DNA from 2 places in the Priestia sp. TSO9 genome. Region 1 is predicted to be linked to the other one. Evidence: predicted binding sites of a transcription regulator. Region 1 holds the regulator's gene; the other holds the start of a gene.

Evidence for each region. The regulator Rex, encoded in region 1, represses fermentation and respiration genes when NADH is low (regulators of the CRP and FNR family bind a similar motif). The targets are predictions, from matches to a motif close to TTGTGAAATATTTCACAA.
Region 2: LJC66_RS02435 (L-lactate dehydrogenase) is a predicted target of Rex. The motif match lies at 3,071-3,088, and genes of this name have one in related genera.

The regions. Positions count from the first base shown of each region.
Region 1 is NZ_JAJEKD010000005.1:4,617-10,555, forward strand. Features, by position in the region: gene LJC66_RS01140 (ABC-F family ATP-binding cassette domain-containing protein) at 1-909, opposite strand, end outside; gene LJC66_RS01145 (redox-sensing transcriptional repressor Rex) at 1,368-2,006, shown strand; gene tatA (twin-arginine translocase TatA/TatE family subunit) at 2,060-2,245, shown strand; gene tatC (twin-arginine translocase subunit TatC) at 2,261-3,016, shown strand; gene LJC66_RS01160 (YdiK family protein) at 3,042-3,269, opposite strand; gene LJC66_RS01165 (CPBP family intramembrane glutamic endopeptidase) at 3,266-3,994, opposite strand; gene groES (co-chaperone GroES) at 4,294-4,578, shown strand; gene groL (chaperonin GroEL) at 4,646-5,939, shown strand, end outside.
Region 2 is NZ_JAJEKD010000008.1:47,027-52,965, forward strand. Features, by position in the region: gene LJC66_RS02425 (zinc-binding dehydrogenase) at 1-347, shown strand, start outside; gene LJC66_RS02430 (lactate permease LctP family transporter) at 445-2,025, opposite strand; gene LJC66_RS02435 (L-lactate dehydrogenase) at 2,090-3,046, opposite strand; gene LJC66_RS02440 (cation diffusion facilitator family transporter) at 3,376-4,251, shown strand; gene LJC66_RS02445 (methyl-accepting chemotaxis protein) at 4,392-5,939, shown strand, end outside.

The DNA.
Region 1 (5,939 bases):
CATTCGATCGAGCTGTTTCCGTCTGCTTTGCGCACGTTTTGTAGTCGATGCGCGGGCGATGTTTCGCTGAATAAAATCATTCAGTTTTGCGACTTCATCTTGCTGCTTTTCATACTGACGCAACTCTTTTTCATATCGCTCTGCTTTTTGTACAAGGTATTTAGAGTAATTGCCCGTGTACTTGACCGTTGTTTTTTGTGTGACTTCATACACTTGATTTACGACTTTATCAAGGAAGTAACGATCGTGTGAAACAATTAAAATAGCTCCTTCATACCCTTGCAGAAACTGTTCCAGCCATGCTAAAGTTTCAATATCTAAGTGGTTGGTAGGCTCATCGAGAATAAGCAAGTCTGGCTTTGTTAAAAGCAGTTTTGCAAGAGCCAAGCGCGTTTTTTGTCCACCGCTCAAGGAGGAAATAGGGGTGCTATAGTCAAAGTTTGAAAAACGGAAACCGTGAAGAATAGACCGTGTATCCGCTTCATATTGATAGCCGCCTAAATCTTTGAACGTTACTTGAAGCTGGTCGTACTCTTTGGTTAGTTTTTCGTATTGAACTGAATCATTAAAAATGTCTGGATCACCCATCTTCGTTTCAAGCGTACGTAATTCTTTTTCCATTTTCTTTAACGGAGCAAAGACCGTCATCATTTCTTCCCATATGGAGAGTGTTGACTCAAGAACTGTATCTTGTCCCATATAATCAATGGAAACACCTTTAGGTTTAATAATTTCTCCGCTGTCATAAGAAAGCTGCTCAGCAATAATTTTTAATAAAGTTGATTTACCAGCACCGTTTCGTCCCACTAGGGCAATGCGGTCTTTTGATTGTACTTCTAACTTTATATTCGATAAAATGGGTTCTGCCCCATAGTATTTTGTAATACCGTTCAATTGTAGAATAATCATTTTTTCACCTCTAGTAGTATATCCATAGTGTATTTTAACATATTTTCAACTACAAGTTCTTCTTACAAGCGTTTGTAATTTGTAGAGGGACAAGGACAAATGATGAAGCGAATGTTTTGATTCATGAAATAAAATGATTTTACCTGCACATTTTATACAGGATACTATGTTAAAATAAGAGATAAGTGCATCTCTGAACTTATATATGATGGATGTAGAAAACCCGTCATGACTAACAAACGAATCCTTTGAAGGGCACATTGCTTCGTTCTAGCTACCGACTTTAAGTAGTGCTGGATAGACAAAAGGCGTCGGGGTGTGAAGCGGAGTATATATAAAACAAGAGAAAAGAGAGAGAATTGGAAGCGCTACCTCAAAGCGGTTGAGGCTTTGTGAAAGGTAATGCAATATGACTTGAAAATGTTAGTAACGACATACATGAACTGAGGGGGTACAACGTGAACACTGAACAATTAAAAATACCACAAGCAACGGCTAAACGATTGCCGCTTTATTATCGTTTTTTAAAAAACTTGCATGCTTCTGGTAAACAGCGTGTTTCGTCAGCGGAGTTAAGTGAGGCAGTGAAAGTTGATTCTGCTACTATTCGCCGGGATTTTTCTTACTTTGGAGCATTAGGGAAAAAGGGATACGGCTACAATGTGAATTATTTACTTACATTTTTCCGTAAAACGTTAGACCAAGATGAAGTAACGAAAGTAGCACTGATTGGCGTAGGGAATCTGGGAACGGCCTTTTTAAATTATAATTTTATTAAAAATAATAACACCAAAATTGAGTGCGCTTTTGATGTGATAGAAGATAAAGTCGGTACAAAAGTAGGCGACGTGCCGGTTTATCACCTTGACCAATTGGAAGATTATATGAGTGATGATATCTCAGTGGCGATTTTAACCGTTCCTGCCACTGTTGCTCAGCAAATTACCGATCGTTTAGTGAGTTGCGGAATTAAAGGGATTCTAAACTTTACTCCTGCACGCTTAAACGTACCGGATGAGATTCGACTGCACCATATTGATCTTGCTGTAGAATTACAGTCGCTTGTCTACTTTTTGAAAAATTATCCTGTTGAATAAGGCGGACTATGTTACGATTTCCTTAAGTCTAAATTAATAAGGAGAGTGGGAATATGGGGATTGGAGCAGGCAGTTGGATTATTATTGCGATTGTAGCACTGCTTATTTTTGGACCGAAACGGTTACCGGAGCTAGGAAGATCAGTGGGCCAAACGCTTAGAGAGTTTAAGCATGCCGCTAGCGGTGCATCAGAAGATCGTGAAAAAGATAAACAGCGTCAAGTAGATGACAAAGAGTAAGAGGGTGATCATAGTATGACCGAACAAGAAATGTCAATATATGATCATATAGGAGAGCTGCGAAAACGCATTTTAATTGTTTTATTTTTCTTTGTGATTGCCACAATTGGCGGCTTCTTTATAGCGGATAAGGTCATTGTCTATTTACAGCATGCTGATGAGGCAAAAAATTTAACGATGAATGCATTTAGGCTAACAGATCCAGTTAAGATTTATATGCAGTTTGCTGTTATTATCGGCTGTGTACTTGCAGCTCCTGTTGCACTGTATCAACTCTGGGCATTTATTAGTCCTGGTTTATATGAAAAAGAGCGGAAGGTAACGCTTGGATATATTCCTGTTTCCATTTTTCTCTTTATCGGCGGTGTCTCTTTTTCTTATTTTGTGTTGTTTCCATTTGTCGTCGATTTTATGACGCGCGTTTCTGATGAGCTGAATGTAAACCAAGTGATTGGCATTAATGAATACTTTTCTTTTTTAATGCAGCTCACACTGCCTTTTGGCCTGTTGTTTCAGCTTCCTGTCGTCGTGATGTTTTTGACGAGATTAGGAATTATCACGCCTATGTTTTTATCTCAAATTCGAAAATATGCCTATTTCGTACTGCTAGTTATTGCCGCACTTATTACACCACCGGAATTGCTCTCGCACATGATGGTGACAGTGCCGCTCTTAATTTTGTATGAAATCAGCATCATTATTTCCCGCATTTCGTATCGCAAAGTGTTAAAGGCAAGGGCAGAGCAAGAAAGAGAAGATGTTAGTATGTAAAAAAACCACTGAAACAGTGGTTTTTTTATTTAGATGAATCATCTTGATTTTTATATTGCTGCTGCAATTTTTTAATTTTGTAGTGCAAGATAAAGATGCGAACCGCAAACCTGAAATCGAATGCGGCTACGAGTGCAAATAAGATTGTGGGGAAATTCCACACGGTTTCCTGAGCATTTTGAATTGCCAAGTAAGTAAATAAAATCCCCATAATAATATAAATAAACCCTCGTGTTAAAGGGATATTCTTCATAAAAACATGCCTCCAAAAATAAACTGCATTTGTTCTGCTTGTTTTTGCATTTCTATAATTTTATCTGCAAAAATAGTTTGAGATAAAATAACGATTGTATTCATCAAAACATGAGCAATAATAGGTACAACAATTAGTCTTGTTCTTGCATAAAGGAATGCAAATACAAATCCCATGGCTGTATACACAAGTAAATGTTTAAAATCCCAGTGTACCGCAGCGAAAATAAGGGAACTAATAAATGCAGAGATAAAGAAATTGTATCGTTTGTGAAGAGAGCCGAAAATAATCTTTCGGAAAATAATCTCTTCTAGTATTGGTCCAATAACAGATGTAACGACAATAAGGAACGGTGTTGCTTTAACAAGGTTAACAATATTTTGTGTGTTTTCAGATACTTGGGTAATGCCAAGAGCGTGTTCGATCATACCTGCTACAGCTTGACCAGCCATAGCGAGAAACACCCCAAGGACTGACCAGGCAACAGCAATCGTTTTTCCAGCATGTTCTATACGCATGGACATGTCACGACGCAGCAGCAGTAAGACAATAAGTAAGCCAAGGATAAAGCTAATGATAGTCCAATAAGTCAAAAGCAGGACATTCGCTGTTCGAACTGGATAGTCATCAAACATTCCTGTTAATTTTAACAGCGGTATACCAACAACTCCTGAAAACTGCATAAGGATGTAGGTGAGGATAACATACCAATAACGTTTTTCCAATCTTCTATACTCCTTTAAAAGGTTTTTATGTATATATGTCGAAGAAGTACTGTAAAGTTAGTAATTTCTTCTTGCTCGTATTGTAACATACATATTATTGAACAGAGAAAAGAATGCTTTATTTCTCAAAATCGTCGAAATCTAAGACTATTATATGTAGTTGTCGTAAATTTTAAATTTTTTTTGTTTAATACTTGCAAAAAAAACCCACTTTGTTTTAATATAATAATTGTGTTAGCACTCGTCGAGGTTGAGTGCTAATAAAAATGCAAACATATTATTTGAGGAGGTTGTTTCACTTGTTAAAGCCATTAGGTGATCGCGTAGTGATTGAACTTGTAAAATCTGAGGAAAAAACAGCAAGCGGTATCGTGTTACCGGACAGTGCAAAAGAAAAACCACAAGAGGGTAAGATTGTTGCTGTTGGTACAGGCCGAGTATTAGAAAGCGGTGAGCGTGTAGCTTTAGAAGTAGCTGCGGGCGATCGTATCATCTTCTCAAAATATGCGGGTACTGAAGTGAAATACGAAGGTACTGAATACTTAATTTTACGCGAAAGCGATATTTTAGCTGTAATCGGCTAATTTTAACCACAAACTTATCATACGTAAAAAATAGATTATTAAGAACATCTTGAGGAGGTCAAAGAACATGGCAAAAGACATTAAATTTAGCGAAGAAGCACGTCGCGCAATGCTACGTGGTGTAGATACATTAGCAAATGCTGTAAAAGTAACGCTTGGACCAAAAGGTCGTAACGTTGTATTAGAAAAGAAATTCGGTTCACCGCTTATTACAAATGATGGTGTAACAATCGCAAAAGAAATCGAATTAGAAGACGCATTTGAAAATATGGGTGCTAAATTAGTAGCGGAAGTTGCTAGCAAAACAAACGACGTTGCTGGTGACGGTACAACTACTGCAACAGTTTTAGCGCAAGCAATGATCAGAGAAGGTCTTAAAAACGTAACGGCTGGTGCTAACCCAATGGGTATCCGTAAAGGGATGGAAAAAGCAGTAGCTGTAGCGGTTGAAGAACTAAAAGCAATCTCTAAACCAATTCAAGGTAAAGATTCAATTGCTCAAGTAGCAGCTATCTCAGCAGCTGACGAAGAAGTAGGTCAATTAATTGCTGAAGCAATGGAGCGCGTTGGTAACGACGGCGTTATCACACTTGAAGAATCAAAAGGTTTCACAACTGAATTAGAAGTGGTAGAAGGTATGCAGTTTGACCGTGGATATGCATCTCCTTACATGGTAACTGATTCAGATAAAATGGAAGCTGTATTAGATGATCCATACATCTTAATCACAGACAAAAAAATCGGTAACATTCAAGAAATCTTACCGGTATTAGAGCAAGTTGTTCAACAAGGCAAGCCTCTATTAATCATCGCTGAAGACGTAGAAGGCGAAGCTTTAGCAACATTAGTTGTGAACAAACTTCGCGGTACATTCACAGCTGTAGCTGTTAAAGCTCCTGGTTTCGGTGATCGCCGTAAGGCAATGCTACAAGACGTTGCTATTCTAACGGGCGGAGAAGTAATCACTGAAGAGCTTGGTCTTGACTTAAAAACAGCAAGCATCGATCAATTAGGTCGCGCTTCTAAAATTGTTGTAACAAAAGAAAATACAACAGTTGTAAACGGTGCAGGAAACGCAGAAGATATCCTAGCACGCGTAAACCAAATCAAAGCTCAGCTTGAAGAAACAACTTCAGAGTTTGACCGTGAAAAATTACAAGAGCGCTTAGCAAAACTTGCTGGTGGCGTAGCTGTAATTAAAGTTGGTGCGGCAACTGAAACTGAGTTAAAAGAACGTAAATTACGTATTGAAGATGCATTAAACTCTACGCGTGCTGCGGTTGAAGAAGGTATCGTAGCTGGTGGTGGTACTGCATTAGTAAATATCTATAATAAAGTAGCAAGCATCGAAGCTGACGGTG
Region 2 (5,939 bases), on a different contig from region 1:
AAATCAACGATAGAAAAGTAGATATTATACTTGATAGTGTAGGGGCAGCTTTATTTCCGACGTATTTTGAAATACTAAAGCCAAATGGAAGAATTGTTAATTTTGGGGCGAGTTCTGGAAATGAAGTTGAATTGCCTCTAAGAACTATTTTTTATCCTCAATTCAATATACTTGGCACATCTATGGGAAGTCAGGAAGAATTTGTGGACATGATGAATTTTATAGAGAAACATCAAATTAAACCAATCATCGATCGATTCTATCCGCTGTCAGAGGTAGCTGCAGCTTGCGAACGATTAGATAAAGGAAAACAATTTGGCAATATAGGTTTACTTATTTCAGAATAAAAAAAGTCCCCAGCGCTAACTGGGGACTTTTTTATATAATCAAACGTTTGTTTAAATGAAAGAAACACGATAATAACAGTTTTTTAGCGCTTTTTTATCATAACCACCAAGCTAATAAAAAGGTAACAAATCCCCCTAGTATCAAAAATCCCATGCTGTATTTGAGCGTGTATTTGAACAGTTCACCTTCTTTTCCAGCCAGTCCCACTGCTCCGGCAGCGACGGCAATTGATTGAGGAGAAAGCATTTTAGCCATTACGCCGCCGGCAGTATTAGCTGCTACGAGAATAACTGGCAAGACATTAATTTGCTGAGCTGTAGTTAGCTGCAAGTTGCCGAACAGCGCATTATTTGATACGACAGATCCCGTTAGAAATACGCCAATCCAGCCAAGGAATGGTGATAAAAATGGAAAATAAGCAGCCGATGTAGCGAGCGCCAATCCAAGTGTAGAAGACTGACCTGAATAATTTGAAATAAAGGCAAAAGCAATGACCATCATTATAGTAATAATAGGTCTTGATAATTCTTTTACGGTTTCTAAAAGAGTGGTCCATGCCACTTTTGGTGATACGTTAAGCAAGAAAACTGAAAGGACACAAGCGATAAGAATTGCTGTACCTGTTGCTGCAAATACGTCTATTTTTAAGACAGCAGCATAAGGCGTAGGATCTTTTACTAAAGGCGCTGCTTTAATTACGTGATTGTGTAAAAATGGGACGTTAATAAGCAGGTTCATATGTTCAAGCATTGTTTTGACAAAAGAAATGCTCCAAGCCGTAACGAGTATCGTTAAGAGAATAAAAGGAGACCAAGCCTTTAAAATCTGTTTTGGTGACAGGCTGAAGCTTTTAGCTGCTGCCGGGCTTGTTCGTTTAATATAAAAAGCAAGAGCAAGCAAACTCACAATAGAAGATGTGATATTTGGAAGTTCAGGGCCGATGTATGTAACAGTTAAATACTGTGTCAGTGCATAGGAAACGGCTGTGATGCTCGTTGCTTTCCATACGTCTTTTAATCCTTTTATCCCATCCATAATAAAGACAAGTAAAAAAGGGATAAGAAAAGAAATAATCGGAAGCTGCGTGCCAAGAAAATGAGCAATTTCTTTTGGATCTATGCCAGATACTTGTCCTGCGACAATAACAGGAATCCCCATGGCGCCAAACGCTCCTGAAGCTGTATTAGCAATTAAACATAGCGCCGCTGCTTTTAACGGTTTGAACCCAAGTCCAACTAGAAGCGCTGCTGTAATGGCAATCGGAGCTCCAAATCCCGCTGCCCCTTCTAAAAAAGCATTAAAGGAAAAAGCAACAAGCAGCATTTGCAAGCGGGGGTCATCGGTTATTGAAATAATAGATTGTCTGATGGTAGTAAACTGTCCGCTTTTGACAGTTAGCTTGTATAAGAACACCGCTCCGATAATAATATAGCTGATGGGCCAAAGTGCATACAGAAACCCATAGCCTGTGGCTCCTAAGACCATTGAGGCAGGCATATCATAAAAATAAATAGCAATAATCATAGAAAGAAGCACCGTAATACCGGCAGCAATATGTCCTTTTAATTTCAAAAGAGTTAAAGCAATAAAGAAAAAGATAATGGGGATGAGTGCAATTAGTGCAGAAAGCCAAATATTATTTAACGGATTATATACCTGAGTCCACGTCATATTCATACACCTCTACTACATATTTAAAACAAGGGAGCGGGGGGGAGTCCCCCGCAAAAATCTTTAGATGTTACACAAAAGCTCTGTCGCGAGTTTGCTTAAGAATGCTAGCAGAGTGCTCGAGCTGCTGCTGTTCGTGAGGAGTTAAATTCAATTCAATAATTTGACGCACGCCGTTTTTATTAATGATAGCTGGTACGCCGATATACACATCAGAAATACCGTATTGTCCTTCTAATAAAGCAGATACCGTTAAAATAGAATTTTCATCATCTAAAATAGCCTTGGTAATGCGTACAAGCCCCATTGCAATTCCGTAATAAGTCGCTCCTTTTCGATTAATAATATGGTAAGCCGCATCGCGGGTTTGTTCGAATAGATGCTGCATATCGGGTTCTTTTTCAATAGCGGCAGTATTGATAAAATGTTCGAGCTTCACACCGCCAATTTGCGCGTGGCTCCAAACAGGAAATTCCGTATCTCCATGTTCCCCCATAATATAAGCGTGGACGTTGCGAGAATCTACTTCGAAATAGTCGCTTAACAAGTAGCGGAAGCGAGCTGTGTCAAGAATCGTTCCTGAACCAATTACCCGTTCGTTTGGTAATCCTGATACTTTTTGTGTAACGTGTGCGAGAATATCAACTGGATTTGTTGCCACTAAAATGATGCCGTCAAATCCACTGTTCATAATATCTTTTACAATGCATTCAAAAATTTTAACGTTTTTTTCAACTAGATCTAAGCGTGTTTCCCCTGGAGCTTGATTAGCGCCCGCTGTAATAACTACTAAATCAGCGTCAGCACAGTCTTTATAATCTCCAGCCCAGATTTTCATCGGTGTGGCAAATGGCATTCCATGATTGATATCACGTGCTTCACCTTCTGCTTTTTCTTTGTTCATATCGATTAACACTAATTCATTGGCAATACCTTGATTCACCATTGAAAAAGCGTAGCTTGAGCCAACAAATCCGGTTCCAATTACAGCAACTTTTCGTGTTTTTGGCGTAAATTGTGTTTTCATTTGTATCATCCTTTGAATTTTATTTTGTGATGTTTTTCACAATGTTAGTGTAACAAGAATAAATACCCTCGGCTGTGATAAAAATCACACCTTAAAAAATAGGAAACAATTTTACAGGGTGATTTAAAAAAGGTTCTTCTACATGAAGTGCCACATTTAGAAAGATCTTAAACGTTTAAAGTGTTGAGTAAAGGCAACTTGTTTTGCAGAAAGCTAAAGAGTTTAACATTCTCTATTTGTATGTTAGCAGCCAATAATGTTTCTATAGACCCACACGAAATCCATTTGTTACACTAAGTTTGCTTATTTTTAATAAAGGAGTTGAAGGGATGGAGAACTACTATGAGCAAGCCCAAAAAGGCGCTTGGGTTAGTATCTTATCATATATCTTTTTATCGGCATGTAAACTTACTATTGCGGGTATCACCGCTTCCTCTGCATTAAAAGCCGACGGTCTTAATAATGTTACAGATATTATTGCATCCATTGCCGTCTTAATCGGCTTAAAAATTTCTAAAAAACCTCGCGATAATGATCATCCCTATGGACATTCCAGAGCGGAACATATCTCTTCACTTATTGCTTCTTTTATCATGATGGTCATCGGACTAGAAGTATTGGTCGATGCGGGTCAGTCATTATTTATGGACAAATCTGAAGCGCCTAATTTACTGGCTGCTTGGGTAGGTCTTGGAGCAGCTGCTGTTATGGGTGGTGTCTACCGATATAATATTAAGCTTGCTAAAAAACTTGATAGCCAGTCTTTATATGCGGTTGCTAAAGATAATTTGTCTGATGCACTTGTGAGTATAGGGGCTGTTGTGGGAATTTTGGGCTCACAATTCGGCTTGCCCTGGCTGGACGTGGTAGCTGCTTTTGCTGTGGGAATTATTATTTGTAAAACAGCCATCGAGATTTTTAAAGAAGCGGCTCATTCCTTAACGGACGGGTTTGATGAAGAAAAGTTAGAGCACTACAAAGAAAGCATCGAGCTTGTAGAAGGTGTAAAAGAAGTAGAAGATGTGAAAGCGCGCAAGCTTGGTAATCAAGTCGTGATTGATGTAACGGTTAAAGTAGATCCCCATTTAAATGTTATCAAAAGCCATGAAATTGCTGATCAAATTGAACATATGATGAACGATGAGCATCAAATTAAAGATACGCTTGTTCATATTGAACCTGATGCATACGAAAAGCAAAAATAAGACCAGCACGTTCTTTCATTGTGAAAGGATGCGCTGGTTTTATTTTGCGGGAATTTGAAATAAATCACAAAAACTTCTTCAAAAATGAAAATGAAAAGCCGTTATTAGTAATATAAAGATTTTTGTAGAAGGGTGAGGGAATGAAGAGGTTAAGTGCAAAGCTCGTAGTATTTTTTAGTATTTTTATAGCTATTTTATTATTAGTTGTTTCAGGGGCTGTTTATCAATTTACCAAAACGCAAATAGAACAAGATGTAGAAGTTCAGTCTCAAAGTCAAGTGAAAGAGTTAAAAGAAACCATTCATACGTACTTAGACATGTATAGTCGTTCTTTGCTGACGTATAGTGAAAACGATGTAATTGTTAATTTTGTTAAGCTGGAAGGAGATCAAACAAACCAAGAGGAAAATCCGTATTTTACATGGAACACAGTTCAAAAAGAGTTTACGCAGTTTAAAGAAAAGTATCCAAACCTGGCACTTGAATACATAGGCACTAAAAATAAAGGAATGTATTCTGTTCCTAAACAAGAGTTTGGTTCAAACTATGATCCGACTTCAAGGGTATGGTACAAACAAGCAGTAGAATCACCTAATGAGGTTATTTATACGGATCCATATGAAGATGCAGCAACAAAAAAGACGGTCGTGACAATTGCAAAGGCTATTTTAGATCCAGATACTAAAAATGTGCTGGGCGTTATAGCTACTGATTTAGACTTAGATGCATTAAAAAACATTGTAGGTAAAGCAGAAGTAAATCACGGTGGGTATGCATTTTTATTTGATCAAAATGGCACAGCGCTCGTTCATCCAACAGAAGCTGGGGAAAATTTGATGAATCAGCCATTTATGAAAAAAATGTACGGAGCAGACCGGAATAGAGATTTCATGAAGTATACCTTTCAAGGTGAAGAGAGAGTGATGGCATATGATACTCTCGAAGGGACGAATTGGAAGATAGGAAATGCCTTTATTTATAATGAAATGCTCTCAAGCGCTCATCATTTACTGACTGTTATTGTCTGGATTGCGTTAATTGGCATCTTATTATCAGTGGTGTTAACCGTCTTCTTCTCAAGAATTATTACTAATCCGATTCGCCGCTTGAAAAATGAAGTAGCCAAAGTAACAGCTGGCGATTTAACGGTTCAGGTGAAGACGAAGTCAAAAGATGAAATCGGTGAGCTTACTCATTTGTTTAATGATATGGTAGCCAAAATGAAAACATTGATTGGTACGGTTCAGACGTCTGTTGAGACAGTAAAAACGTCTGTTGAAGACTTGAGTGCCGTGTCTGAAGAAGCAACTGCATCCAGTGAGGAAATCGGCCGGGCTATCCATGAGATTGCCAGCGGTGCCACGCAGCAAGCTTCTGATGCTGACTCTACTAATCATAAAACGATGAGTTTATCTTCGCAAATTGAAGAAGTCATTGAACAAAATGCACAGATTAATAAAATGACGATTGAAGCTGTAAGCATCAATGAAAAAGGTTTAAAACAGATGCAGCTCCTTCGCAACCAAACTACTGAATCGTCTCAAACGATTCACGCTGTTCAAGCTGTAATGGAAGAGTTAACAAATAAGATGAAAAAAATTGAATCTATTATTTTCACCATTAATAGTATTTCAGATCAGACAAATTTACTTGCATTAAATGCTAGTATTGAAGCAGCTCGTGCAGGA